DNA from 3 places in the Pseudarthrobacter sp. KH_020_B genome. Region 2 is predicted to be linked to each of the others. Evidence: riboswitches for the same ligand, from Rfam matches in the RefSeq annotation. Region 2 holds a riboswitch; each other region holds the start of a gene.
What was found. A riboswitch is a leader RNA that binds a small molecule or an ion and turns the genes downstream of it on or off. The one in region 2 is predicted to bind S-adenosylmethionine.

Region 1 (9,518 bases), 1.6 Mb from region 2:
ACATCCGTGGCCTTCGCGCCCTGGGCCGAAGGCTCCGCCGTCGGGTCCTGGGCCGCCTCCGCATAGCTCACCGCGAACGCGCGGATCCGGCCCTTCTTGCTGGGGGTAACCCCGCCGCCGAAGGCGGATTCCGGCTCGGCACGCAGCACAAGTGCACCGTGGGCGCCGGTGAGGTCATCCAGGAACAGCTTCTGCACCTGTCCCACCGACAGCACGCCCGGCGAATCCCAGCCGTGGATCGAGGTGTAATAGCGCCCCACGACGTCGGTCAGCTCAACCGAGCCGGTGGCGAGGTCCATCACGACGTCGGAACCGGCGTTTTCGTCGTTGGCCAGCCCGCCGCCGTCGTTCTTCGCAGGGAACACGGGCAGCTTCAGGGCGCCCGGCTCCACCACCACCAGCCGGGAACGCTGGATGGGCGCGAGCCCGAACACCTCGGCGAACGCGGCCCCCGGAGTGCCCGGCTGCACCTTCGCGCGCAGCCTGGTAACTCCCGACGGCGCCTGCCCGGCTTCGCGCCGCAGCATGGTCAGGAGCGTGGCACCGATGCCGGCGCGGCGGTGATCGCGCGCCACTTCGATGTAGGTCCACAGCCGCTCCTGGTGCAGCGAGGCCTCGTAGACCACGCCCGCCGCCACCGGAATGCCGACCCCGTCAATGACGTCCTCGGCCACGATGCAGCGGCGCCACGGGGTGCCGTCCGTGCCGGCCGAGGAGACAGCCAGGGCACCGCGGAACTGCCGGGCCAGTTCCGTCTCCGGGCCGCCCCAGACTTCCAGCAGCGTCAGGTCATCGCCCTCAAGCCATTCGCGGTATTCGATGGCCACGGCTAGGCGCCGATCAGCCGTGCGGCCAGGTAGCCCTCCACCTTGTCCAGGGACACGCGTTCCTGGCTCATGGTGTCGCGCTCACGGATGGTGACGGCCTGGTCCTCGAGGGTGTCGAAGTCCACGGTGATGCAGAACGGGGTGCCGATCTCGTCCTGGCGGCGGTAGCGGCGGCCGATGGCCCCGGCGTCGTCGAAGTCGATGTTCCAGTTCTTGCGCAGCTGGGTGCCCAGGTCCTTGGCCTTCGGCGAGAGGTCCTCATTGCGGCTCAGCGGCAGCACCGCAGCCTTGACGGGGGCCAGGCGCGGGTCAAGTCGCAGGACGGTTCGGACGTCGACGCCGCCCTTGGCGTTGGGTGCCTCGTCCTCGGTGTAGGCGTCCACGAGGAACGCCATGAAGGAACGGGTCAGGCCGGCGGCCGGTTCGATCACGTACGGGGTGTAGCGCTCGTTGGTGGCCTGGTTGAAGTAGCTCAGGTCCTGGCCGGAGGCCTTGGAGTGCGTGGAGAGGTCGAAGTCGGTGCGGTTGGCGATGCCTTCGAGCTCGCCCCATTCCGAGCCCTGGAAGCCGAAGCGGTATTCGATGTCCGTGGTGCCCTTGGAGTAGTGGCTGAGCTTGTCCAGCGGGTGCTCGAAGAAGCGCAGGTTCTCTTCCCGGATGCCCAGGCCGGTGTACCAGGACATGCGCTCCTTCATCCAGTACTGGTGCCACTCTTCGTCCGTGCCGGGCTCGACGAAGAACTCCATTTCCATCTGCTCGAACTCACGCGTGCGGAAGATGAAGTTGCCCGGCGTGATCTCGTTGCGGAAGGACTTACCGATCTGGCCGATGCCGAACGGCGGCTTCTTGCGGGACGTGGTGAGGACGTTGCTGAAGTTCACAAAAATGCCCTGGGCCGTTTCCGGGCGCAGGTAGTGCATGCCTTCGTCGCTGGCCACCGGGCCGAGGAACGTCTTCAGCAGGCCGGAGAATTCCTGGGGTTCGGTCCATTCGCCGCGCGTGCCGCAGTTGACGCAGGCAATGTCCTTCAGGCCGTTCTCGGCGGGGCGGCCCTTCTTTTCCTCGTACTCTTCCTCGAGGTGGTCGGCACGGTAGCGCTTGTGGCAGGAGAGGCACTCAACGAGCGGGTCCGAGAAGACGTCAACGTGGCCGGAGGCTTCCCATACTTGGCGGGGCAGGATGACGGAGGAATCCAGGCCCACCACGTCCTCGCGGCCGCGGACCATGGACTGCCACCACTGGCGCTTGATGTTTTCCTTCAGCTCGGCGCCGAGGGGTCCATAGTCCCAGGCAGAGCGGGAGCCTCCGTAGATTTCACCGGCCTGGAACACAAAACCCCTTCGCTTGGAAAGGGAAATGACCTGGTCGAGTACGGATTTTGCTGCCATGGTGGACTCCAATTTCTACAGGGCCGCTGGGTGCGGTCCGCGGGTATCTGGCCCCGCTGCACGTGGGTGCATCACTGCTGGGTGCGGGCGGGGCGGGCGAAGGATCAAGATGCAGAGAACTGCGTGTCCTAGCCTACCGGCCGCTGCCTGCGGAACGCTCCGCGGGGCCAGGGCAGTGTCGCCAGGATAATCGCGGCCAGGGTGAGGATGGTGCCCAGGACCGTGGCAGGTGCCACGATGCTTCCCGGCGCCGGCACCAGGAGGTCCAGGCCAAGGGAGCCAAGGAGTTGCCCGGCGATCATGCCGAGCCCGGTCACCAGCACCCCCAGGCTGCGGACCAGCAGCGCGCCCAGGCCGATGAACACACAGCCCATGGGCCCGCCCAGGTAGTACCACCACTCGGACGGCAAGGGATTGCCCGGCCCCAAAACAGCCACCTTGATGGCCAGCGCAATCCACAGGAACACCGCGCCGGCCACAAAGTTCACCAGCGTGGCGGCGATCGGCGTGCCGTAGTGGACCGTCGCGGTTCCGTTCATGGCCTGCTGGAAACTCATCAGGAATCCTGCCAGCACGGGGAGGATCAGGGGGATGACCAACGTCTCCGGGCCTCCGGCGCCGTCAGTCGGCGAGCCCGGCGTGCCCAGGGTGCCGGCAAACCGAGGCGAAACGGCCCAGGCGACGGCGGCCACGGTCAGCACGCAGCCGATCACCCGCATGGCGGTCACCGCCCTTTTTCCGGCAGGTCCAATGCCCAGCCGGTCCACCAGCAGGCCGCTCAGGGTCTGTCCGGTTACGGCGGCCACGGTAAACAGTGCCACGCCCAGGACGCCCACAGTAAAGGACTGCGCGAAGACAAACAGGCCGCCGATGCCGCCGGCAAGCACGTACGCGGGTGGGAACGCCCGGGTCCGGACCGCTGGCAGGATCCTGGCCAAACCGGCGCGGCCGCTGGGCAGGATCAGGGAGATCAGGATCATCACCACCAGGCCGGTGCTGAAACCCACCACGGCCGCGGCGATGCCGTCGTTGAGCCGGACGCCGAGGGCGCCGTTGATCCGGCCCTGGACAGGAATGGCCAGCCCCGCCCCGACGGCCAGCGGGAGCCCCGCGAAGCGCGGCAGCCGGGGGGTGTGGGTCATTGGATTCACCTTACGTCAGGCATTATTACTTGTATGAGCAACCAGGACATTGAAGAGATCCCCATCCGCGACAGCATGATCCGTCTTGGTCAGCTCTTGAAGCTCGCCAGCCTGGTGGAGGACGGCGTGGAAGCCGCCGAATTGATCAAGAACGGACTCGTCAAGGTCAACGGCGAGATCGACGACCGCCGGGGACGCCAGCTGCACAACGGCGACACCGTCACCGTCAACGGGCAGACCGTCAGGGTTGTGGCCCCGGACGCCTGATTTGGAAGGCCTGATTCAGCGGGCCCCACCCGGCGAGGACAGCACAAGCGGCCGGCGGCACTATGCCGCCGGCCGCCGTCGTACGTTTACTTGTTCAGCACCTCGTGCGTCAGGAACTCGGAGACGTGCCCGATTTCCTGCTGGTTGATGCCGTGCCACATGCCCGTGTAGAGCACCTTGGTGAGCTTGACGTGCCCACGCACCCAGCCCATGGTGTACTCGATCTTGTCGGGGGTGATCACGGGATCCTGCTGGTCCCGGCCCCAGAAGAGCGGCACTGTGCCGTCCAGTTCGCCGTCCTTGAAGGCGGGGTCGCCGTCCGCGTTGACCACAAAACCGGAAAGCCCGACGACGGCGGCATAGTCAGCGGGGCGCTGCCGGAGCAGCGTGGTGGCCATCGCCATTCCCATGGAAAAGCCGAGCAGCGTCACCGATGGGTGGCCGGCTTTGACGGTGTCAATCCAGTCCTGCACGTAACCGGCTCCAGCTTTGACGGCGTCGAGGGTGTAATCGATGGAGGCTGTCAGGGGGAACCACATAAACCCGGGGCCCGTGGCCAGGGGCGCCCGGAGGGAGGCAACAACAAAGTCCTCGGGAAGCATATCCGCCAGGCTCAGCAGGTCCTGTTCGTTGGCGCCGTAGCCGTGCAGCAGCACCAGCAGCGGCTTTCCGGAGCGCTGGTCCTCCGGCCGGGACCACATAACAACAGGGGCGGGAAATACTTGGGCGTCAGTCATGGTTTCCATTCTTACAGTTACCCGGTGGTAACTACCTACGGTGGCGTAGCTTGTGAGCAAGGAGGCAGGATAGGACCGTGAATGACGCAAAAGCCATGCAGAGTCCGCCCACTACCACGGCAGCACACCCCTGGAGCCGTTATGTAGCGATGGGAGATTCGTTCACGGAGGGCATCGGCGATCCGGAACCAACGAGCCCCGGCGGCTTCCGCGGCTGGGCGGACCGGGTGGCCGAGGAACTGGGCCGGGGCCAGTCGGACTTCGCCTACGCCAACCTGGCCGTCCGCGGCCGGCTGCTGCAGCAGATCGTGGACCAGCAGCTTGCTCCGTGCCTGGCGCTGAAGCCGGACCTGGTGACCCTTTCCGCCGGCGGCAACGATCTCATCAGGCCCGGCGGCGACCCCGACGCCCTCGCCGAAAAACTTGATTCAGTGGTCCAGATCCTGGCCATGGGCGGGGCCACGGTGGTGCTGTTCAACGGTCCGGATACGGGTTCTTCGGTCCTGGGACGGATCCGCAGCAAGGTGGCCATCTACAACGAGAACCTCCGCACCGTTGCCACCCGCCATGACGCCATCATCGCCGACATGTGGTCGCTCAAGCAGCTGAACGATCCGCAGATGTGGGACGAGGACCGCCTGCATTTTTCGCCGCTGGGACACCACACCATCGCCGCCATGGTGCTGGAATCGCTGAACGTGAACCACACGCTTGAGCCGCGCCTGCCCAAGCCCCTGCCCGCGCGCACGTGGCGGGCAGCCCGCTCCGAAGACCTGGTGTGGGCCCGCGAGTACTTTGTCCCCTGGGTGGTGCGGCGGCTGCGCCACCGCTCCTCCGGCGACGGAATCACCGCAAAACGCCCGACGCCGGGCCCTGTGTTCGGCCCGGGCGTTCCGCTGGGATCCGGCGAGGGTCCGCTGGGCACCACCGACGCCCGGCGCTAGCGGCGGCCCGGCGTGAGCGGCGGCCCGGCGCTAGCGGCGGCCCGGCGTGACCGAGGGACAGCTGCCCCGGACAGCCATGGATCCGGATGAGGTGGTGCGGCTTCGGCTTCACGCCCAACGGCTGCGCGGACCGGGCCTGGACGCCGCGGCGGACGTTGTCCGGCACCTTCTGGCGGTCCAGGCGCAGGAGTTTCCCTACGCCCGCTGGAGCCTGGCGCAACGGACCGGCGGTCTTGGCGATGGCGCCCCGGCCCGTCGTGCTGCCGCCTCTTCTGATGTTTCCAACGCCATGGCCGTGGAGCAGGCGGTGTCCGACGGGCGCATCCTGCGCACCCATATCCTGCGGCCCACCTGGCATTTTGTGCACCGCGAGGATCTTCGCTGGCTGACGGCCTTGTCCGCGCCACGGCTTCACCAGGGCAACGCGGGCATGTACCGGCGGACCGGAATTAATGCCGCCGCCGCCGACCGGAGCGGGCAAGTCCTGGCCGACGCCGTCCGGGGCGGGCGGCACCTGACCCGGGAACAGCTGGCCGCGCGGCTGCAGGACGAAGGGTTCGCGGCCACCGGCTTCGGGCTTGCCTACCTGATCATGCACGCCGAGATCAGCGGGATCCTGGCCAGCGGGTCGCCGATGCGCAGTCCGGGCGGTGCCCTGAAACAGACCTACGCCCTGTTTGACGAGCGCGTGCCCGCCGGCCCGGCCACGCCGCCCACCCGGACCGAAGCCCTCAGCGAGCTGGTCCGGCGCTACTTCACCAGCCGCGGCCCGGCCACGGTCAAGGACTGCGCCGATTGGTCCGGGCTCACCATGGCCGACGTACGGCTCGGCCTCCAACAGTCCCTGGCGGCTGCGCCCGAAACGCTGGCAACGACGGCGATTGACGGCGTCGTGCATTATTTCGACGCCGGGACGGACGGTGATACGGACGGCGGCACCGAGGCCGGTAAAGCCATGCCGGCAGCCAGACCGCGGATCGATCTGATCCAGTGCTACGACGAATACGTGATGGGCTATTCAGCAACGCGGCACTATCTGGGCGGCAGCGCTCCGGCGTTCCCGGTCGCCGGGGATCCGATGCACGTGGTGCTGCTCGACGGGCGCATGGCCGGCTGCTGGCGGCACACCATGTTCGCCGGCCGCTGTGAGCTGGATATCCGCTTGTTCGCTGCCGCGGGCCCCGCTGTGGAAAACGCGGTGCAGGACGCCGTGGACCGGTACGGGGCCTTCCTGGGCATCCAGGCCACGCGTGCGGGCTCCGGGGTTAAGCTGGAAGGACACATATGAGAGGCGCTACACCGTGAACAGCTTGTTTTTCTGGATCATCATTCTGGCGTTCGTGATACCGATGGCGATGCGGATGTACCGGAAATCCGTCAACAAACGGAACCAGGAGCAGAGCTTTTCCGGGCGCTACCCCGAGCAGTTTCCAGGCGGCGGGCAGTACCCGGGCAGCGAACAGTACCCGGGGCCGCAGAGCAAACAACCCCGCGACGGCTACACGCAGCAGGATTACATGAGCGGCGGCTTCCGCCAGATCATGAGCCCGCAGCCCCTGCCGCCCAGCCAGCCGTTGCCGCCCCTGCAGCCGATTCCTACTGCGGATCAGCAGTTCCCGCCCTACGGGCAGCCTGTTCCGCCGTACAGGCAGCCGGTGCCCGAGCAGCGCGCGGAAGCACCACAGCAGCCTGCCGCCCCCGTCACTCCCCCGCCGCCGTCGGGCCCGCAGGGATACCGAGCCCGGAAGCTGGCCGAACTGGACCAGCAGTACAGCAACGGCGAGCTGGCCATGGAGGACTACATGAAGCGCCGCTCCGACATCATGAACGGCTGACCCTTCAAACAGCGCGAACGGACACTTGAGGCCCCGATTCCGGGGCCTCAAGTGTCCGTTCGGGCTTAAGGGCGGGGGCTCAAGTGTCCTCTCGCGCTTTAGACGAGGAAGGTGTTCCGGAGCTGGACGCCGAGTTGGCCGATCTCGGTCAGGAAGCCGTCGTGGCCGATCGGGGCCTCAATAACGTGGACGTCAACGTCGCCCGGGAGCGCGTTGGCCAGCTCACGGGACTGGGACGGGAAGTACAACCGGTCACTGTCGACGGCAGCCACGAAGAACCTGGCGGTGGCACGGCCCAGGGCCTCGTCCAGCGAACCCCGCCCGCGGCAGACGTCATGGCTCATCAGGGCGTCCGTGATGGCGATGTAGCTGTTGGCATCAAAACGCTGCACCAGCTTTTTGCCCTGGTGGTCCAGGTAGCTTTCCACCTGGTAGCGGCCCCGCTCCCCCAGCGCTGCAGCCTGGAACGGCGATTCGGGGTGCTGGGCCGACCGTCCGAACCGGCCATGGAATTCCTCGGCGGAGCGGTAGGTGATGTGAGCAATGCGCCGTGCCAGGGCCAGGCCGTCCTCCGGCAGTGGACCGCCGTAGTAGTCGCCGTCGTTGAAATTGGTGTCCTGGCGGATGGCGAGCGTCTGCGCCTGGGCGAACGCGATCTGTTCGGCCGTGCTGGCGGCGCCGATCGAGATAACGGCGCACCGCTGAACCCGTTCCGGGTACGTGACCGCCCACTCCAGGGCCCGCGCGCCGCCCATGGAGCCGCCCAGCACGGCGTACCAACTCGGGATGCCCAGCTGGTCAACCAGCCTGGCCTCAGCCGCCGTGGTGTCCCGCAGCGTTACCAAAGGGAATCGTGACCCCCACGGCTTGCCGTCCGGGGCAACCGAGGACGGCCCGGTGGAGCCGTAGCAGCCACCCACGATGTTGATGGAGACCACAAAGAACCGGTCGGTGTCCACCGGCGCACCGGGGCCGGCCAGCTGTTCCCACCAGCCGGGCTCGTCACTGTCGCCGCGGGTAACGTGTGTGCTGCCCGTCAGGGCGTGCTCAATGAGGACGGCGTTGGAGCCGTCCGCGTTGAGGGTCCCCCACGTTTCATAGCCCAGGGTGACGTCCGGGAGGTAACCGCCGGCTTCGAGCTCGAGTCCACCAATGCTGGCGTAACGGACCACACCGTTCCCGGGTGCTGCGGTACGGGAAATCGTAATCGTCATGGAAGGACCTTTCTACGCGCTTGCCCACCGTCAATTGACCGGCAGGCCAGGTCCTCACCCGGGGCACCCCGCCGCGAACGAGGGTTGCCGGCCAGCAAGCCGGGGCTGTCGCTGGCACTCATGACCTGCTTCGAGTGTACGAACAGCCGCGGTCTATTGCTAAGCGTGTGACTGGGTATGACTTCGCGGGAGCCCTACTGCTGTCCACTCGTGACGCAACAGGAATCCGGTAAGGCTACCCTTAGCTGAGAGCCGGATCACAAAGTGCCAAGATGATGGCATGCGCATGGATCACGTCTCTTACGCCTGTGAACAAGATGGCCTCGTTGCCACCACCGAACGTATTTCGTCCGCCCTCGGCGTTGAAGCCGTGAAGGGTGGAGTGCACCCCCGGTTTGGAACCCGGAACATGATCATTCCCCTGGCCGGCCACAAATACCTGGAAGTCGTGGAGGTCCTGAACCACCCGGCATCGGACAAGGCTCCCTTCGGGCAGGCCGTCCGGGCACGCTCCGAAGCCGGCGGCGGCTGGATGGGCTGGTGCGTCGAAGTGGACGACCTAGCTCCGTTCGAAGACCGCCTGGGCCGTGCTGCCGTCAACGGCAACCGCAAGTTCCCGGACGGCCGTGAGCTGGTCTGGAAGCAGATCGGCATCCTGGGCCTGATCGCGGACCCGCAGGTCCCGTACATGCTCAAGTGGGAGGGCGACCCCGCCCTGCACCCGTCCAACGCCTATGAGAGCAACGTCAAGATGAGCTGCCTGACCATCGCCGGTTCCGCTGAACGCGTGACGGAATGGCTGGGCGAACCCGTCGAGAAGCCCTTGGAAGATGTGGCCGTTGACTGGGTGGCTCCGCATGGAACCCCCGGCATCCTGTCAGTGACCTTCGAAACCGCCACGGGCGCAGTCACCATCTGATTGCACGCTCAATAACTTCGGCCGCCATCAGCGGGTGCCAATGATGCCACCCACCGATGGCGGCCGAATCCCTTTTTAAGCCGCTAAGTGCACCTGTGGCGCACGGGAACCACTGCCGTCCTAACCCAGGCCCACAGCCCGGCCAAAGAGGCTGAAGCCAACGAAGGCAACAATGTCCAGCAGCGCGTGCGCGATGACCAGCGGCATAACCCGCCTGGTCTTTGTGTAGAGCCAGGCAAACACCA
Region 2 (9,518 bases):
CTCGGCCCTCCTGCTGGTCGGCGCCAGGTTTACCGACGGACTCCACCTGGAGCACGTGGGCAAGCCCGTGCCGAGCCTGGACCACATCAACATGACCGTTGCCGTGCTCCGCGGCGTCGGTGTATCAGTGGACGATTCCCTGCCGAATCACTGGGTGGTGGCACCGGGCCCCATCCGCGCTTTTGATCAGCGCATAGAGCAGGACCTCTCCAACGCCGGGCCTTTCCTGGCCGCGGCGCTGGCCTCGGGCGGCACTGTCCGGATTCCGGACTGGCCCACTGGCACCACGCAGGTGGGAGACCTTTGGCGCAGCATCCTGGCGGACATGGGCGCGGACGTCAGCCTGGCTAAGGGCGTCCTGACCGTCACCGGCGGCCCCGAAATCAAGGGCGCGGATTTTGACGAAACCAGCGAACTGGCCCCCACTGTGGCGGCCCTTTGTGCCCTTGCCAGCGGACCTTCACGGCTGACCGGCATCGCGCACCTGCGCGGCCATGAGACTGACCGGCTGGCCGCGCTGGTCACCGAAATCAACCGGCTCGGCGGCGACGCGGAGGAAACCAGCGACGGCCTGGTGATCCGGCCGGCGAAGCTGCACGCCGGCGTCGTGTACAGCTACGCCGACCACCGGATGGCCACCGCCGGCGCCATCCTCGGCCTCGCGGTTCCGGGTATCGAGGTCCAGGACATCGCCACCACGGCCAAGACCATGCCGGAATTCCCGCAGATGTGGGCCAACATGCTCGCCCAGGGCGCGGCTGCAGACGACGCCACGGAAGGTCCCACTGGTGGCACGCAGCACTGATTCCTGGGACGAGTCCGATGTCCGGATCCGGCCCAGCAAAAAGGGCTCCCGGCCGCGCACGAAGGACCGCCCCAGCCACGACGACGCCGTCACGGGCCGCATCATCACCGTTGACCGCGGCCGGTACACCGCCGTCGTCGGCGAAGACTCCGGCGACGAGCGGATCATCATCGCGGCCAGGGCCCGCGAACTCCGCCGCTCCCCCGTGGTGGCCGGCGACTTCGTCTCCCTCGTTGGAGATGTCTCCGGAGAGCCCGACACCCTGGCCCGCCTGGTCCGGATCCAGGACCGCCGGACCCTGCTGCGCCGCAGCGCCGACGACACTGATCCGATCGAGCGTGCGGTGGTGGCCAACGCCGATCAGCTGGTGGTGGTGGTGGCCGCCGCAAACCCTGAGCCGCGCACCGGCTTCATCGACCGTGCCTTGGTGGCCGCCTACGACGCCGGCATCGAGCCGCTGCTGCTTGTCACCAAGGCCGATGTCAAGGATCCCGCGGAACTGTTGTCCAACTACGAGCACCTCGACTTCCCGGTGATCATCAGCCGCACCTCGGACTCAGAGGCCTCCGGTATCGATGCCCGCTCCGACGACGGCCTCTCGGCCCGCCTGGACAGTGACGCAGTTTCGCAGCTCCGCGCCTACCTCGAGGGCAAAGTCTCGGTGATGCTGGGGCATTCCGGCGTGGGCAAGTCCACCATGGTCAATGCGCTCACCGGGGCCGAACGGGCCACCGGTGGCGTGAACGCGGTGACCGGCCGCGGCCGCCACACGTCGTCGTCGGCCCTTGCCCTGAAGCTGACCGGAGCCCCCGCCGGAAGCTGGATCATCGACACCCCTGGCATCCGCTCGTTCGGCCTGGCCCATGTGGACCCGGACCGGATCCTGCGATCCTTCCCGGACCTGGAGCCGGGCACGGATGCCTGCGAGCGTGGCTGCAAGCACAACACCGCGGCCGTCAACTGCGGAGTGGACGCCTGGGTGACTTCTGGTCAAGCGGGCCCCACCGGCCCGGCCCGGCTCGCGTCGCTGCGGCGGCTGCTGGGCTCTGATCCCCGCTTGGTTGGCCAGGAAACCAAGGAACTGGGCAGCATAGGCTAGCGGCGGAACGCCGACGTCCCCAACCCCGCCGCCCCGAGGCGGTAGTTTGGAACCATGATCCAACCCGCTTCGAGCTACAACGATGACCTGCGCCTCGCCCATGTGCTGGCCGATTCCGTGGACGACCAGACCATGAGCCGCTTCAAGGCCCTGGACCTCCACATCGAGACCAAGCCGGACCTGACGCCGGTCACGGACGCGGACAAGGCCGCGGAGGAAGCCATCCGCGGCCAGCTCTCCCGCTCACGTCCCCGCGACGCCGTGCTGGGTGAGGAATTCGGCAGCTCCGGCCACGGTTCCCGCCGCTGGATCATTGATCCCATCGACGGCACCAAAAACTTTGTCCGCGGCGTCCCGGTCTGGGCCACCCTGATCGCCCTCGTGGACGAAGGCGAACCCGTGGTGGGAGTGGTCAGCGCGCCCGCACTGGGCAAACGCTGGTGGGCCGCCAAAGGTTCCGGCGCGTACATGGGCAAGTCCCTCGCCGCCGCAACACGGCTCCGCGTCTCGGACGTCTCCAAACTTTCGGATGCCTCCCTGTCCTATTCCAGCCTGGGCGGCTGGAAGGAACGCGGCAACCTGGATGAGTTCCTGGGCCTGACCGAGGACGTGTGGCGCACGCGCGCCTACGGTGACTTCTGGTCCTACTGCATGGTGGCCGAAGGCTCCGTGGACATCGCCTGCGAGCCCGAACTGAACCTCTACGACATGGCTGCCCTGGTGCCCATCGTGGTGGAAGCCGGCGGCCGCTTCACATCTTTGGAGGGGCAGGACGGGCCGTTCGGCGGCAACGCCCTGGCCACAAACTCCATCCTGCACTCAGAGGTGCTCAAGCGGCTGAACCCGGACCTGGACGATCTCCTCTAGGCACTTTTTGCGAATTATCGACGGCGGACGCCTCCTCAAAGGGGGCGTCCGCCGTCGTATCTTCGACAAATACGCCGTTCCTCAAACGCGCGTAACAAAGTCCTTAACATTGGGCCGGGCTTCTTTTCTGCAGGGCCAGATGTTCTACGCTCTTAACAGGTCACGAGTGCCAGCGCTAAACCCCGGTTTGCTGGCCGGCAACCCTCCATTCGCGGTGGGGTGCCCCGGGTGACGACCAGGCCGGTCCGGAATGGACGCGGCAAGCGCGGATTCCCCGTACCGGGAGTCCTTTTAGAGTGAGGTCTCCGTGACAACTGCCACCGTCTCCCCCGCCAGCGTTTCTCCCAACAACGACGCCCCCGCCAACGCCGCTGCGCTGTTCAACGATGCCGCCGCCATCGCCGGGCGCCCCCTTTCCGCCGTCACCGGCGCGGAAATCCAGGCCCCGCTGATCCAGGGCGGCCATGTCCGGTACGCAAACCTGGACTATGGCGCTTCCGCCCCCGCCCTCTCCGTGGTGTCCGCCTACCTCAACGAGATCCTGCCGTTCTACGCCAGCGTCCACCGCGGCGCCGGCTACGCGTCGCAGATCAGCACCTCGGTGTACGAGAACGCCCGGAACGTCGTCCGCGACTTTGTGGGCGGGCGCCCGGACGACTCCGTCATCTTCACCCGGAACACCACCGATTCGCTGAACCTGCTGGCGGGTTGCCTGCCGGCCACGGACGGGCGCCCGAATGGCGATGTCCTGTACCTGGACATCGAGCACCACGCCAACCTCCTGCCGTGGCAGGGCGTCCCGCACCGCAGCGTCGTCGCCGCGGACACCATCGCGGGGACCATCGAGGTCCTCCGCGCCGAACTTGAGCAGGGCAACGTCAGCCTCCTCGCAGTCACAGGAGCCTCCAACGTCACCGGCGAAATCCTCCCGGTCAAGGCCCTGGCCGGACTGGCCCATGAGTACGGCGCGCGGATCGTGGTGGACGCCGCGCAGCTCGCGCCGCACCGGCGCATCAATATCAGCACCGACGACGTCGACTACCTCGCCTTCTCCGGCCACAAGCTCTACGCGCCGTTCGGCTCCGGGGTCCTGGTGGGCCGCACAGACTGGCTCGACGCCGGCACGCCGCACCTGGCCGGCGGCGGCGCCGTCCGCGAGGCAAGGCTCGACGGCGTCAGCTGGGCCACCGGTCCGGCCCGGCACGAGGGCGGCTCCCCCAACGTCCTGGGCGCGGCCACCCTGGCGCGCGCCACCCAGGTGATCGCGTCCCTGGACCAGGACCGCTGGCACGCCCACGAAGCGGCCATCAGGGCATTCCTGGTGGACGGGCTCGGGAAAATCGACGGCGTCACCGTGCACCAGATCTTCTCGGACACGGACGCTGAAACCGGCACCATCGGCGTGGTCAACTTCTCCGTGGCCGGATACGACGCCGGCCTCGTGGCCGCCTACCTATCCGCTGAGCACGGCGTTGGCCTCCGGGACGGCCGCTTCTGCGCGCACCCGCTCCTCAAGCGCCTCGGCCTTCCTTCCGGTTCGCTGCGGGCCAGTTTCGGCGTGGGTTCCCGGTTGGAGGATGTTCAGCGGCTCCTTGCTGGCCTGGAGCAACTCCGCCAGACCGGACTGGGCTGGGACTACGTGGTGGACGCGGGCCGCTGGGTTCCGGCCAACGACACGCGCACCTACCCGCACTGGGCGCCCAACACCCCGGGCACTGCCGGCGCGGCTCCGTGCCTTGACGACTGACTGACGCTTTCCTTCTCTGATTCCTGACCAGGCGGCTGCCCTGATTCCTGACCGGACCTGAAGTCTGACGAGGCGGCTGCGGCCCATGCGGTAAATTCGAAGGATACCGATGGGCACAGTTGAAGGAGGCCGCACGTGGCACGGGGTGGCCCCAGGCTTGAGCACGGACGCCGCCTGGAACTCGGACAGAGTTTCCAGGACGGCGGCGAACATTACCAGCGTGTACGCCCTGGCTACCCTGCCGAATCAGCGGACTGGCTGATCCCTGCCGGAGCCAGGGACGCGGCGGACGTGGGCGCCGGGACCGGCAAGTTCACCGCCCTGCTGCTTGAACGCGGCCTGGCGGTTTCCGCCGTGGACCCGTCGCCGGACATGCTTGAACAGCTGCGGGCCCACTACCCGGCGGTGGACGCGACACAGGGCACCGCGGAGGCGACAGGGCTGGCCGACTCCTCGTTCGACGTCGTGAGCGTTGCGCAGGCCTGGCACTGGTGCGATCCAATACCCGCGAGCACCGAACTGGCGCGGATCCTGCGGCCCGGCGGAACGCTGGGGCTGATCTGGAACCAGCTGGACACGTCTGTTCCGTGGGTCCACCGGCTGTCCCGAATCATGCACGCGGGCGACGTCTACAAGCCCGGGTTCCGCCCGGTGGTCGGGCCGGAGTTTGAAGGCCTCGAGAGCCATGTGACGCGGTGGGAGGACAGCCTCAGTACGGAAGACATCTTGGAACTGACAAAGTCCCGCAGCTACTACCTGCGCGCCGGCGAAGCCACCCGAAGCAAGGTCCTGGCCAACCTGGACTGGTATCTGCACGAGCACTTGGGGCACGCCGTGGAAGAGGACATCAGCCTGCCGTACCTGACGCTGACGTGGCGGGCCACGAGGGCGTGAGGGGCGCGGACCACCGGGTAGGCTTGGAGGCGTGAAGACCAGCGCGCCCTCCTCCTCGATCGAGGACTACGTCAAGGTCATCTACGGCTTCACGGAGTGGCAGGACAAACCCATTACGTCCTCGCAGCTCGCGCAACGCCTGGGGGTGGCAAACTCATCGGTCTCGGAGATGGTCCGCAAGCTCAAGGACCAGGGCCTGGTGGACCACAAGCCGTACAGCGCCATCACCCTCACGGACTCCGGGGTCCGGCTGGCGTTGTCCATGGTGCGCCGGCACCGGCTCATTGAGACCTACCTCGTGCATGAGCTCGGTTACCGCTGGGACGAAGTCCACGACGAAGCCGAACTGCTGGAGCACGCAGTGTCGGACACGTTTATTGAGCGCATGGCGGCAAAACTCGGCAACCCGCAACGTGACCCGCACGGTGACCCGATCCCCGCCGCGGACGGCACGGTGCTGCTGCCCGAGGCCCACCTGCTCGGCCAACTCGATCCCGGCCACACCGGCCGGATCACCCGCATCAGCGACGAGAACCCTGATTTGCTGCGGTATCTTTCCGCCGAGGAAATCGCTCTCGACGCCGAGGTGGAGGTTGTAGGCCGCAAACCGTTCGGCGGCGCGCTGGTGGTGCGGATCAGCAATGCCGGCCGGAAGCAGGACTTCGATCTCGCGGATGAAGTCACCGCTGCACTCTGGGTCCACAGCGACCACCCCCACGCGGGCTGCACGCTCAGCGACAGCTGAATGACGAACGCCCGCGTGCCGCACTGGCGGGCCTGGCTGGCCGTGGCGGTGGGCGGCCTGGCCGGAACGGAACTCCGGTACGGCCTGGGTCTCGCCTTTCCAGAAACCGCTGGGGCAATGCCGTGGACCACCCTGGCCATCAACGTCACCGGAAGTTTTGTGCTGGCCAGCCTAACCACAGTCTGGATGTCCCGGCCGCAGACTGCATTCTGGCTACGCGCCGGCCTCGGGCCAGGACTCCTGGGCTCATTCACCACGTTCTCTGCGGTGGTTTTCTCGATTGACCAGCTGGCCAGGGGCGGCGAACATTCCGTGTGGATTGCGTACCTGGGGCTGTCCCTGCTGCTGGGCCTGGGCGCCGCGGCCGGTGGCTGGCGGGCCGGGCGGCTGCTCGCCGACCGGCTGCAGGGTGACCGGGCGGGGACAGCGCCGTGATGGGCGCGGTCCTGGTGGGAGTGTTCGGCATGGCGGGCGCCCTGCTGCGCTTCGCCGTCGACAGCTGGTTCGCCCACCGCGAGGGGCTCCGTGCCGCCGTCGGGCCCAGTGGTACGCCGCGGCACTGGCCGTGGGCCACGCTCACTGTCAACGTGGCCGGGTGCCTGATTATGGGGCTGTCCATAGGCATCACCGGACGGCTCGGACTCGCACCCGAGTGGCAGACCGCCGTCGCCACAGGCCTGGCAGGCGGGCTCACCACGTTCAGTTCGTGGACCACCGCCACCGTGCGGCTCCTGAGCGAGTCGCGGTTCGCGGTGGCATCCCTGAACATCGGCGCCAACCTGGCCGCCGGATTTGCCGCTGCGGCTGCGGGCATCGCCCTGGCGTCGTAGGAGACTCTTTCGGGTTTGGCCCGGTCCCGTATCGTTGACTCTGATGATTAGCAGACGCGACGCGGCAATTGCCCTTGATGTACCGATGGAAATGGCCCAGCGCCATGGCATCCCAAAACGACTGACCGAGGCGGAGCTGGGCGAAATCCTCGACAACCCGCCGGCTTGGCTGATCCAGTCGCGGGCCAACCGGACCGGCAAGCGTCCTGTCTGGGTGCACCTGGAATGCGCCGTCTGCGGCTACGAGGAAGCGGCGCGGCCCAAAAAATGGTGGCCGGAATTCACGTATGTGGTGTGCGAGCACCATGCCCCGGATGAGGTGCCGCCGCTGCGGCCGGGCCTCATCAGGAGCGAGTTCGACGGCGTCGGGACCCGTTTTGTGGGAATCGCGGACGTTGCAGTTCCGGACTGAATCGGGGCATTTCATTCGGGGCTGAACAGGCGTATTTTACGAAGTGGGACGCAGCCCGTCCCCCTGTTGTAAGGAGCACGCCATGCCGGACAAGTCACCACACCAGCAGCTGCACAAGAAGCCGGTCAAAACCATCAAGGAAAAACGCGCGGAGAAGAAGGCCAAGAGCCCGATTGAAGGCCCGCAGGACCCGGTAGCGCACCTGAAGAAGCGCCGGTAGCGGTTTACCCGTTCCCGGCCATCTCTTCGGGCACTGCCACAATGTCCACTTCCTGACCGTCCCTCAGCACTCGAATAGGCAGCGGCCGGCCGATCGCATCGGCGAACAGCAGCTTCTGCAGGCTCTCGGCGTTGCTGACGGGGCGGCTTCCGGCTGTCAGGATGACGTCACCTGCCCGCAGGCCCCCACGATCTGCAGGCGAGCCAGCCAGGACCTCCACCACGCGCAGCCCGTCCCGTTGTCCCGTCCTGATCACCGCGCTGGCATTGAGCCGGAAGGGTGTGCTGACAACCCCGAGATAAGCCCGCCTGACACGGCCGTCCTTCAGCAGCGCCGAGATGATGCGCCGCGTGGTGGTGTTGATGGGCACGGCCAGGCCCAGCCCGGCGCCAGCCACTGCGGTGTTGATTCCCACGATGCGGCCGTGGGTATCGGCCAGGGCTCCGCCGGAACTGCCTGCATTGAGTGCCGCGTCGGTCTGGATGACGTCCTCGATCACGCGCCGGTTGCCGCTGGACCACACCGGAATGGCGCGGCCCAGGCCGCTGACTACACCCGCCGTGACTGATCCGGCCAGGCCCAGCGGGTTTCCCACCGCGATGACCAACTGGCCCACCCGGAGCGTCTCGGCATCGCCGAACTGCGCCGGGGCCACTTTCGGTGCCCTGCCGTGGACCACCGCGAGGTCGGACAAGGGGTCCGCCCCCACCAGTTCAAGATCGGTCCGGCTGCCGTCCGCAAAGGACGCGTGGCCTTGCTGCGTCCCGGCCACCACGTGTGAATTGGTGAGGAGGTAGCCGTCTTCCGTGAAGAGCACCGCCGAGCCGGCGCCCATACGGAAACGGCCGTTGCGTCGGTTGCCGGTCATTTCAATGGCCGCAACATGCGGGGTGACTGTCTCAGCCACGCGCATGACGGTCTCCGAATACGAGTCCAGCGGACCGTCGTCGGCCGCTGCTGAGTTGGGTTCCCGCGCCGGGTCCATGGCGCACCTCCTGGCTGGCGTTGCTGCCTCCGGCTTCCAGACCTTATGCTGCGCCGAAGCTTATTGGCGACAACCACGCGGTGGCGCCCCGTAGTCCCGGAACGGCTACGCCGTGGGTGAACAGGGCGGCAAACGCTTAAATGCCAGAAGACCCGGACGCGGGGTCCGGGTCTTCTGGCAATGTCTTGCGACATTCAAAATGTGGAGATGGGGGGAATTGAACCCCCGTCCGATGTTGTGTTAACAGGGCTTCTCCGGGCGCAGTTTGCGTCGGATTTTCTCGGCCCCAGCCCTCCTGCAAACAGGTGGCTGATCCGGGCCCAGTCATCTAAGAGTCCCGTTTGCCCCGATGACGGAGGCAAGCAGCAGTGGCTATCTAAATGACGCCAGGATCCGGGGCAATAGCAACCTCGGGCTGACGGACTGTCTTACTGCTTAGGCAGCGAGAGCGAAGTCAGTGCGGTTTGATTTGGCACTTATTGGTTTGCAGACAGCGTTTACGAGATAATTCTGCATCCTCGGCCCGCTTCACCTGTCGCGACTAACATCGTCGAAACCGATCATCCCCGTATTTTGTTATCAAACCGGCCAGGCTGTGCAGGCACAAATCCCTGCCGGACTATCTAGCATAACGCATGCCCGGCGGAAATCATTCCTACCGGCGGTTGCGTTCCCGGACCTCGCGAAGGGCTTCGCGGTTGTCCTGCTGCTCACGCAGGGTCTGGCGCTTGTCGTACTCCCGCTTACCGCGGGCGATCGCGATTTCCACCTTGGCCCGGCCATCGAGGAAGTACAGCTGCAGCGGAACCACGGTGAAGCCGGACTCCCGGATCTTCACGGAGATCTTGTTGAGCTCCTCACGGTGCAGCAACAGCTTCCGACGGCGGCGTGCGGAGTGGTTGGTCCAGCTCCCC
Region 3 (9,518 bases), 1.4 Mb from region 2:
GGTGCTCAACCAGCTGACTGGCGTGGTCCGTGGAACGGCCGCCAGGGAGCTGCGCCAGCCAGACGGCCAGCCAGACGCCTGAGTCGGCGCAGAGCAAAGCGGGGCGCGGGCACGTACCGGGGCACGGACAAGCGGAACCGGCTGAAGTCCACGGGAAGGTCGCCTCCCGGCGCGAAGGGACAGGTGGGGCCCCAAAAGACGTAGGAAACAGGGCCACAAGTGTCCGTTCGCGCCTGAGTGAGGGCCACAAGTGTCCGTTCGCGCCAATCAGAACCAGGCCACGCAGGGTCAGATGTGCTTGAGGGCCTGCTCCAGGTCGCCGATGAGGTCGTCCACGTTCTCCAGACCCACGGACAGCCGCACCACGCCGTCGCTGAGGCCGATGGCGGCGCGGCCCTCGGGACCCATGGCGCGGTGCGTGGTGGTGGCCGGATGCGTGATGAGGGACTTCGCATCGCCCAGGTTGTTGGAGATGTCGATGATCCGCAAGGCGTCCAGCAGCGCAAAGGCGGCTTCCTTGCCCGAGCGGCCACCCGTCGTCGCAAGTTCCAACGTGAGGACGGTGCCGCCGGCCTTCATCTGCTTGGCGGCGAGCTCGTACTGAGGGTGGGACTTGAGCAGCGGGTACTTGACCCAGCCGACCGCCGGCTGCTGTTCGAGCCATGTGGCCAGCCGCAGCGCGGACGCGGAGGAGTGGTTCACGCGCAGCGCCATGGTTTCCAGGCCCTTGGTGAGCACCCAGGCGTTGAACGCGGAGAGGGCCGGGCCGGTGTGCCGCATGAGCTGCTTGACGGGGCCGTCGATGAACTCCTTGGTGCCCAGGATGGCGCCGCCCAGGACACGTCCCTGGCCGTCGATGTGCTTGGTGCCGGAGTACACAATCACGTCCGCGCCCAGCTGGCCGCAGCGCTGCAGCAGGGGAGTGGCAAAGACATTGTCGACGACGACGGTGGCCCCGGCGGCGTGCGCCAGCTCGCTGACCGCGGCGATGTCCACGATTTCCTGCATCGGGTTGGACGGCGATTCGAAGAACACGGCCGTGGTGGGCTCCGACAGGGCAGCGCGCCATTGCTCGAGGTCCGGGCCGTCAACGAACACGGTTTCCACACCCCAGCGCGGCAGGATCTCGTTGAGGATCACAAAGCAGGAACCGAACAGTGAACGCGCTGCGACCACCCGGTCCCCGGCCGCCAACAGGGCACCTAGGGCGGTGAACACCGCTGACATACCCGACGCCGTCGCAAAGCACGCCTCGGTGCCTTCGAGCAGGCGGAGGCGTTCCTGGAAGGTGGCCACGGACGGGTTGCCGTAGCGGGAGTAGACGAAGCGTTCGTCCTCGCCGGTGAAGGCGCGCTCGGCGGCGGCAGCGGACTCGTAGACGAAGCCCGAGTTCAGAAAGACCGGCTCGGTGGTCTCCTGGAAGTTGGTGCGGTCCAGGCCGCCGCGGACCGCCTGCGTCTCCGCGCTCCAGCCGGCGGCGTCTTCGTTGAAGCTCACTTGGCTATTCCCAGGTTGGTGGGCAGGCCGCGGTTCTTCCAGCCGTTGACGGTGCGCTCGCCGTAGCGGTCCGGCTCGCCTTCGAAACCCTCCAGGACGTTGTAGGAGGTGAAGCCGGCCTGCGTCGCGGCGATGGCGGCGGCGATGGAGCGCTGGCCCGAGCGGCAGAGGAAAACCAGCTCCGTGCCGTCGTCCTCCGGCGCCTGCTGCGCCAGGTCGGTGAGGAAAGCCGGGTTCGGAATGCCGCCGGGGAACGTCCACGAAATGAACAGGGGATCGTTGTCGGTGGCCTTGGTGTCGGGGATGCCGATGTGGGCCCATTCGCCTTCGGTGCGGACATCCACCAGGATGGCGCCCTGTTCGAGTTTGGCCCAGGCCTGCTGCGGGGTGAGGTCTCCGGCGTAGCTCACGCGTGGCCCTCGCCGGAGAATTCAATGTCCCCTACTGCGGTGGCAACTGCGGCGTCCGCGCTGGCAATGGCAATCGGGAGGACCAAGGCCTGGGCCACAATCACGGCGGAGCCGTTAAACGTTGCTGCCGGGCTGCCGTGCAGCACATAGCCTTCGGTGAGGGCAGCGGAAATCCGTTCACAGAACGTCCGGTCATCCGGCCCGGTAATGAGCCGGTAGGACAGTTTCTCTTCACGGGCAGGTGCGTCAGACACGACGGATCTCCTTCTTTCACGCTTGCAGCTCGAATGGGTCGATATGCCGAGTATTCACCTGAGGCACCCCGCCGCGAAAGGGAGGGTTGCCGACCGGCCAGTCAGGGCTTGGCGCCGGTTCTCATTACTCCCCAAAAACGTAGCACCCGGCCCGCCCGGCTGCGGTGCCGCCGTCGTCATCTTCCGTAACCAACGCGCGCTTCCGTGACCCCGCCGTGCTTCCGTAACCCCCGCGCTGACGGGACAATCGGGTCATGGGGAAGGTTCGGGGGCGTTCACTGACGGGCGCCTGGGCGCGCGTTTTGGCCGTGGCGCTGTGCGCCGTGCCGGTGCTGGTGGGGGCGACAAGCTGCCGGAACATTTTCGCGCCGCCGCCCTGCATGCCGCCGGAGTTTTCCGTCTCGCCGGCCGCCGCCAAACCCGGCGACCGGGTCACCGTCAGTGCCCCGGACACCACCTGCGATGCCCGCTACGGGGCGGACGCGCAGATCCAGGTGGAATTCCTCGATCCGTACGGCACCAAGGTGCTGGAAGAGCTCGCTCCAATGTCCGACGACGGCGCGTTCTCTTTTGTGTTCACCGTCCCGGCGGGCATGGCTCCCGGGGAAGCCGGGGTCACCGCCTACCCCTACAACCTGGACTGGTGCGACGACACCGGGGTGAACAACCGGGCGGCACAGGGGCCGCAGACCCTGGTCCGGGTGGCCTGCGCGGAGCGCCTGGTGCCGCTCACGGTGCTTGCCCCGTGACGCTATGGCCGGCTGACGGGGGTGAGCATGTGGTGGAGTTCCGCCAGAGTGGGCGGGTTGGCGCCCGTCCGGCGGACCGTAATTGCCGCGGCGTGTGAAGCCGTACGCCCGAGGGATTCCATCACCGCCGGGGCCAGGCCGTCCGTCCCGCGGGCCAGCAGACCGTAAATGAGTGCCGCCATGTAGGAGTCCCCGGCTCCGATGGTGTCCGCAACCACCGAGGTGTTCGCGGGGACGTGAACTTTCGCCGCCGGAGATGCCAGCAGTGACCCCGCGGAGCCGCAGGTGACCACGGCCAGTCCCGCGCCGAGGCTCAGGATCCGGGCTGCGGCGGCCTCGGGATCCAGTGCCGGGTAGAGCCAGCGGGCGTCTTCATCACTGAGCTTGACCACGTCTGTGAGTGGAACGAGTCCCTCAAAAATCGACCGGGCTTCGGCCTGGCTGCCCAGGAGCGCCGGCCGGATGTTGGGATCGTACGTGACCAGGCACGCACGGTGGGATTGCTCCAGGAGTGCCTTAACGGCGGCCGCGCCTGGAGCCAGGAAAGTGGCAATCGAACCTGTGTGCAGCACCTTGGGGAGAAAAGGCAGAGCGATGGGCGGGAGGTCCCAGCGGATGTCGAAGCGGTACTCTGCGGAACCGTCGGCAGCCAGGGTGGCGGTGGCGGAGGACGTGCGGGCCTGGGACGTGGAACCGGGAAGGAGCGCGACGCCGGCGCTGGACAGGTGAGCTTCGATCGCGGCGCCGCGGTGGTCGTCGCCAATGGAGGTCAGGAGCGCTGTGCTGATGCCGAGCCGGCCAAGGCCGTAGGCCACGTTCATCGGCGATCCGCCCGGGTACTCGACGTTTCCGTCCGGGGCGGGGACGACGTCGGTTAGCGCTTCGCCGATGACAATGACGTCAGGGATGGCCGGGGAAGCAGCACTGGAGTGGGTCTTGAGCATGGAGGGACCTTTCATGGCTCCGTCCGCGGGCCTTGTCACGGGCCCGCGGACGGAGTATTTGCAGGGACACAGTCCGCCGATCAGGCCGTGGCTGCACCTGTCATGATGGCGACGGCGTCAGTCATGGTGTGGGATTGCGGTGTGATGGTGGCCGCGCATTTGCCGAGGCGCTGGATGTGGATCCGATCCGCCACGTCAAACACGTGGGGCATGTTGTGGCTGATCAGGATGACCGGCAGTCCACGGTCCCGGAGATCCCGCACCAGTTGCAGGACCTGATTGGATTCACGCACGCCGAGTGCCGCCGTCGGCTCATCCAGGACCACAACCTTTGAACCGAATGCCGCCGCGCGGGCCACGGCGACGGCCTGGCGCTGGCCGCCGGACAGGTTCTCCACTGGCACTGTCACGTCCTGGAGGGTGGAGATGCCCAGCCGGGTCAGCTCCTGCTTTGCCTTTGTGCGCATGCCTTTGGTGTCGAGGACCCGGAAGATCTTTCCCAGCGAACCGGGCACGCGTTCTTCCCGGCCCAGGAACAAGTTTGAAGCCACATCGAGCGCCGGTGAAACAGCGAGGTTCTGGTACACCGTCTCGATGCCGTGGGCGCGGGCGTCCTGCGGGCGTTTGAAGTGGACCGGCTGTCCAGAGACAAAGAGCTCGCCGGAGTCCGGGACCTCTGCTCCGGTGAGGCACTTGATCAGCGTTGATTTGCCGGCGCCGTTGTCACCGATGATCGCGAGGACTTCGCCGGGGTATAGGTCCAGGCTGACGCCGTCCAGACCCACCACCCTGCCGAAAGTCTTGACGAGGTTCCGGGCCTGCAGGATGAGCTGGCGGACCTCGGTGTTGGCCGGCTCCAAGTGGGTGGCGGTCATGACTTAACCTTTCGGATCCACTGGTCGATGGACACAGCGAGGATGATGAGGACGCCCACTGCAAGGGTCTACAGCACGTCGAGGCCTGCCAGGGATAGCCCGTTGCGGAACACGCCCACGATCAAGGCGCCCAAAAGGGTTCCCCACACGGAGCCGCGCCCGCCGAAGAGGCTGGTTCCGCCAATCACGACGGCGGTGATCGAGTCAAGATTCAGATCCACCCCGGCGTTCGGGCTGGCTGCGTTTGTCCGGCCGATCTGGATCCACGCGCCTACGGCCAGGACGGCCGGGCTTGCAGGCCACTGTATGGCGTGCCCGCTTTAAAGGCGCTCGTGTAGATCGCGATCAAGGGCGGGTTATCGATGCTCCCGAAAGCTGATGTGTTGTTGGTGTCCACGACGACGCTGCCGGAGAAGATATCTTCCTGCGCGTCGGTGGAGATCGCGAGCGGCTGTTCTTCCCAGTGGACAAGGTCCTTGGATGTTGCGTGCCCCCAAGACAGGTTTCCCCACGTGCTGCCGTACGGGTTGTGCTGGTAGTACAGGTGATAGACGCCCTTGTGGAAGACCATTCCGTTGGGGTCATTCATCCAGTTCTTTTCCGGCGTGAAATGGATGGCTGGCCGGTACTGCTCGTCGCCGGGGCTGGTAGCGGCCGAGGCCGGGAGGGAACCTGCCATGGCCGCGGCGAGCGTGAGTCCGGCCAAGGTCAGCACAGAAACGGTCCTGCGGGTAATCGTTTTCTTCATCTTCTGATGACGCCCTTCGGTGCGCGTACCCCATGGGCCACGTTGTTTTTAGGCAGCACAACGTTGCCCACAGGACAGTGGGTGAGGGGTGGGTTGTCTTTCGGTGTGGTTCTGCTGCCTTCCGCTGCTTCAGCCGTAGACGGTTGCGGTGAGGTCTTTCAGAGTGGCGGTGCCCCCGGTGGCGTAGACGGCGATGTCCGTGCTGGTTTCTGCCGGGAAGATCAAATCGGTCATGGTGACCTGGCCGCCTTGGGCAAAGACTTCAACGGAGCAGCGGTCCACGAAGATCGCGAGCCCGTAGGATCCGTCCGTTGCCCGGATGGGGGCGGTGTCGATGGACGGGAAGGATTCGTGGAAGTCGGCCTGCCCGGATTCGCGCCGGTCGATGATCAGGGAGCCTTCAGCGGGCCTGATGCCGACGCGTGTTCCCTCGGTGCCGTTGCCGCGGAGAATGAGGCCGAATTCCTCCGCACTTCCCGGTGTGAAGGTGACGTCGATGCGCTGGACTGCGCCGCCCGCCCCGGCCAATACCTGGCTGCCTGGAGCAATGGCGGTTTCCGTGAGGCTGAGGGTCGTGGACGCGCCGGCCAGCGCTGCCCAATCACCCGCAGCGTGCTGGGCAAGGCGGAGGTTCCCGTCTACCGTACCGAGTGATATTTCGCGGACCAGGGTCATGGGGCTGCGCCAGGGCGATGTTGGGATCTGGTTTGCGTATTGCCAGTTGTTCATCCACCCGATCATGAGGCGGCGGTTGTCCGGGACGTCACTGAAAGAGACCGCGGCGTAGTAGTCCCGGCCCCAGTCCAGCCACTGGTACTCGCCCAACCGGTCAGGGTCCTGGAGGCCTTCGGTGACGGTGGTGGCGGACGTGAACGTGGCGCCGTCGAAGTCGCCGACGAAGTATTGGCCGGCCGAGCCGTTGTTGGGTCCGCCGGGGTTGAGGTTCACAACCAGGACCCATTTGAGGTTTTCAGGGTCGCCGTCCACAGGCAGGGGGAACAGGTCCGGGCACTCCCAGACGCCGCCCGTGGCGTTGGCCGGGCCGAAGGTGCTGAGGAACTCCCAGTTCTTCAGGTCATCGGACTTGTACAGGACCACCTGGAAGTCCTTTGCTTCGACGGCGAGCATAATCCAGTAACTGCCACCGTCGCCGTCGTACCTGATGACCTTCGGATCACGGAACTCGGCCGATCCCCGGTTGAGGACGGGATTATCCGTGTGTTTAGTCCAGGTGTAGCCGCCGTCCAGGCTGTAGGCCAGGGACTGAGCCTGCAGGCCAACATGCGCCGAGCCTTCTTTGAAATAGCTGGTGTACACGGCCACAAGCGGCGCCACGGAGCCGCTGCCGAAGCCGCTGGTGTTGTCCCGGTCAAAGACGATGCTGCCGGAAAAGATGTCTTCGTTTTCGTCGCACGAGATGGCCACCGGGTGCTCGGTCCAGGTGAGCAGGTCGGTGGAGGTGGCGTGACCCCAGGACAGGTTTCCCCACACGTTGCCCAGCGGATTGTTCTGGTAGTAGAGGTGATAGACGCCATCGTGGTAAATCAGGCCGTTGGGGTCATTGAGCCAGGTATTGCGGGCAGCGTAGTGCAGGGCCGGCCGGAAGGTGTCGGCTGTCGTGGTGGTCGCGGCAGTCATGTAGGTGGCTTCTCATTTCTTGGCAGGAGTGGCATCAATGGGTCGATCCGGCAGCAACCGGCTCTGCATGGTGGCCGGCGCAGGGTGGCTGGTGCATGGTGGCCGGCGCAAGGGCGCCGGCCACCATCTCCGCAGCTAGGAGTTCTTCTTGTAGCGGTCGTAGGCCTGCTGGTAGACCTCGATCATTTTGTCGACGCCGACGTTCTTGAGTTGGGAGACGTAGCCGTCCCATTCCTGCTCGATGCCGCCGGAGACGATCCACTTGGCCATGTTCTGCTTCACGAGGGAGGTGATGTCCGTCTGGATGGTGCTGATCTGCTGCAGTTCTTCGTTGGAGAGGGCCACCGGGGGATAGCCGTCGTTGCCGGCGAAGGGCTTGTAGAGTTCGTTGACGGTCTTCTGGCGTTCCGCTGCGCGGGGCTCGGGAGCGACGACGGTCTTGAAGTTCTCAGCGGTGTTTGCCTTCGGGCCGCCCGGGGCGACCTTCTGGCGGCGTTCGCCTTCGCTGGTTCCGGCCGCTGCAGGGATCTGCACTAGTAGGCCGTTGGCGTCCTTCTGCAGGGTCTCGCCGATCGGTCCCCAGTTGGCCTGGGCTGACTGGATGGGATCGTAAAGGTTGTCCGCCCAGCGCATGGTCGCGGCCGGGTACTTGTTGGCCCGGGTGATGGCGAACGCTCCGCGGGCGATCTCCTGGTTGTTGGACTGGCTGGCGATGCGCTTGCCGTCCACGCCTTCCAGGACGGGGGCGATGGCGTAGTTGTTGGCGCGGTCCGCTCCGACCATTTCGGGGATTTCCCACCAGACGAAGGAGCCGAGGTTTTCCGTGGCGGCCTTGCCCTTGGCCAGGTACGCCTTGTCATCCTGGGAGAAGGACTCGGGGTCGATCAGGCCTTCCTTGTACCACTCGTGGAGGGTGGCAAGGGCTTTTTTGTAGCCGTCCTGGGTGGCGGTGAAGATGACTCTGTCGTCCTGGACGATGCGGTGGTCCATGTTGTCCGGAACTCCGCCAAGGGCCGCGATCAGGTCAACGATGTCGCCGGTCCAGCCGCCGGGCCGGAAGCTCAACGGGATGGTTTTGCCGGTGCCCGATGCGTCCTGTGTCTTGAATGCGAGCAGGGCGTCGTGGAACTCATCAACGGTCTTCGGCATGGGGATGTTGAGCTTCTTCAACCAGGAAGTGTTGATGATCAGTTCGTTCGGGAACTGGACCAAGCCAAGCTCTTCGACCGAGGGCAGCGAGTAGATGTGCCCGTCCGAGGAGGTGATGGCTGCCTTGATGTCCGGCCGTTCGGAGAGCAACTTCGAGAGATTGGGGGCGTTCTTCTCGATCAGGCCTTCGAGCGGGATAAGGGTGCCGCTGGCGGAGTAGGTGGCGATTTCGCCGTCGGTCAGGCCGGTATTGAAGAACGCATCCGGCAGGTCACCGCTGGCCAGGATCAGGTTCTTTTTCTCCTGGAAGACCGGGTCGGGAAGATTTTCCCAGTTGATATGGATGTTGGTGGCCTTTTCCCATTCCTTAACAACCGTCATCGTGTTGTAGTCAGGGGCGAGGGCCGCCTTGGAGCCCGAGAACGTCAGGTCGAGCTGCTGGCTGACAATTGGAAAGCCTGTTTCCTGGAAACCGAAATCGGCGGAGGCGTCCTTGATCTCCGTGGTGCCTGAACCGCCGCCGGAGCAGGCGGTGAACGTCAACGCTCCGGCCAGGAGGGCGCCGAGCGCTGCATAATTGCGGCTAAATGCCATGGTCATTCCTATCTAAGGTGGAGTTTCCGGGGGAGGATTTTGAGCGGGGAATGTTGCTGATGATTCCCGACGGCGTCTGCCCGGTGGGGTGGGCAGCGTGGGGGACTGCTACTTGACGGCGCCAATCATGGCGCCCTTGGTGAAGTGCTTCTGCATGAATGGCAGGGCAATCATGAGGGGCAGGCTCGAGACGACGATCATGGCGTACTTGGTGAGCTCTGCGATCCTTTGCGCGGCGGCATAGGATTCGATGTCTCCGCCGGTGGTGCCGGTGGAGGAGACATCGGACTGGATGAGGATGTTCCGCAGGACGAGCTGCAGGGGGTATTTGGAGTCGTCGTTGAGGAAGATCAGTGCGTCGAAGAACGAGTTCCAGTGCGCCACCACGTGGACCATGATCATGAGCATGATCAGCGGTTTGGACAGTGGGAGCACCATCTTGAAGAAGAACTTGAAGTCGGTTGCCCCGTCCATCTGGGCGGCTTCGCGCAGTTCGTTCGGGATGGTGTGCTCGAAGAAGGACCTGGCGATGATCAGGTTCCAGACACCCACCGCGCCGGGCAGGACCACTGCCCAGACGGTGTCCAGCATGCCCAGGTCACGGACCACCAGGTACTTGGTGATGAGACCGCCGTCGAAGAACATGGTGATGACGAACAG

Region 1: another riboswitch for S-adenosylmethionine. It lies ahead of metX (homoserine O-acetyltransferase MetX); the one in region 2 lies ahead of AC3IT0_RS14235 (aminotransferase class V-fold PLP-dependent enzyme).
Region 3: another riboswitch for S-adenosylmethionine. It lies ahead of AC3IT0_RS21055 (DUF1737 domain-containing protein); the one in region 2 lies ahead of AC3IT0_RS14235 (aminotransferase class V-fold PLP-dependent enzyme).

What each region holds. Positions count from the first base shown of each region.
Region 1 is NZ_CM174506.1:1,495,088-1,504,605, reverse strand. It holds gene AC3IT0_RS07050 (GNAT family N-acetyltransferase) at 1-827, opposite strand, end outside; gene AC3IT0_RS07045 (glycine--tRNA ligase) at 830-2,215, opposite strand; gene AC3IT0_RS07040 (DMT family transporter) at 2,344-3,357, opposite strand; gene AC3IT0_RS07035 (RNA-binding S4 domain-containing protein) at 3,391-3,624, shown strand; gene AC3IT0_RS07030 (alpha/beta hydrolase) at 3,711-4,361, opposite strand; gene AC3IT0_RS07025 (SGNH/GDSL hydrolase family protein) at 4,457-5,305, shown strand; gene AC3IT0_RS07020 (winged helix DNA-binding domain-containing protein) at 5,352-6,593, shown strand; gene AC3IT0_RS07015 (hypothetical protein) at 6,607-7,140, shown strand; gene metX (homoserine O-acetyltransferase MetX) at 7,239-8,354, opposite strand; SAM riboswitch class IV at 8,366-8,480, opposite strand; gene AC3IT0_RS07005 (VOC family protein) at 8,635-9,273, shown strand; gene AC3IT0_RS07000 (CPBP family intramembrane glutamic endopeptidase) at 9,394-9,518, opposite strand, start outside.
Region 2 is NZ_CM174506.1:3,083,962-3,093,479, forward strand. It holds gene aroA (3-phosphoshikimate 1-carboxyvinyltransferase) at 1-805, shown strand, start outside; gene rsgA (ribosome small subunit-dependent GTPase A) at 789-1,904, shown strand; gene hisN (histidinol-phosphatase) at 1,959-2,771, shown strand; SAM riboswitch class IV at 2,930-3,043, shown strand; gene AC3IT0_RS14235 (aminotransferase class V-fold PLP-dependent enzyme) at 3,079-4,518, shown strand; gene AC3IT0_RS14240 (class I SAM-dependent methyltransferase) at 4,654-5,412, shown strand; gene AC3IT0_RS14245 (metal-dependent transcriptional regulator) at 5,444-6,157, shown strand; gene AC3IT0_RS14250 (fluoride efflux transporter FluC) at 6,158-6,592, shown strand; gene AC3IT0_RS14255 (fluoride efflux transporter FluC) at 6,592-6,987, shown strand; gene AC3IT0_RS14260 (hypothetical protein) at 7,031-7,399, shown strand; gene AC3IT0_RS14265 (hypothetical protein) at 7,482-7,619, shown strand; gene AC3IT0_RS14270 (S1C family serine protease) at 7,624-8,604, opposite strand; RNA gene ssrA (transfer-messenger RNA) at 8,804-9,172, opposite strand; gene smpB (SsrA-binding protein SmpB) at 9,260-9,518, opposite strand, start outside.
Region 3 is NZ_CM174506.1:4,483,236-4,492,753, reverse strand. It holds gene AC3IT0_RS21070 (LysR family transcriptional regulator ArgP) at 1-82, shown strand, start outside; gene AC3IT0_RS21065 (O-succinylhomoserine sulfhydrylase) at 289-1,497, opposite strand; gene AC3IT0_RS21060 (rhodanese-like domain-containing protein) at 1,494-1,907, opposite strand; gene AC3IT0_RS21055 (DUF1737 domain-containing protein) at 1,904-2,161, opposite strand; SAM riboswitch class IV at 2,175-2,290, opposite strand; gene AC3IT0_RS21050 (hypothetical protein) at 2,416-2,910, shown strand; gene AC3IT0_RS21045 (carbohydrate kinase family protein) at 2,913-3,854, opposite strand; gene AC3IT0_RS21040 (ATP-binding cassette domain-containing protein) at 3,935-4,729, opposite strand; partial or broken gene AC3IT0_RS21035 (ABC transporter permease) at 4,726-5,025, opposite strand; gene AC3IT0_RS21030 (glycoside hydrolase family 32 protein) at 5,001-5,477, opposite strand; gene AC3IT0_RS21025 (glycoside hydrolase family 32 protein) at 5,607-7,115, opposite strand; gene AC3IT0_RS21020 (ABC transporter substrate-binding protein) at 7,251-8,858, opposite strand; gene AC3IT0_RS21015 (carbohydrate ABC transporter permease) at 8,967-9,518, opposite strand, start outside.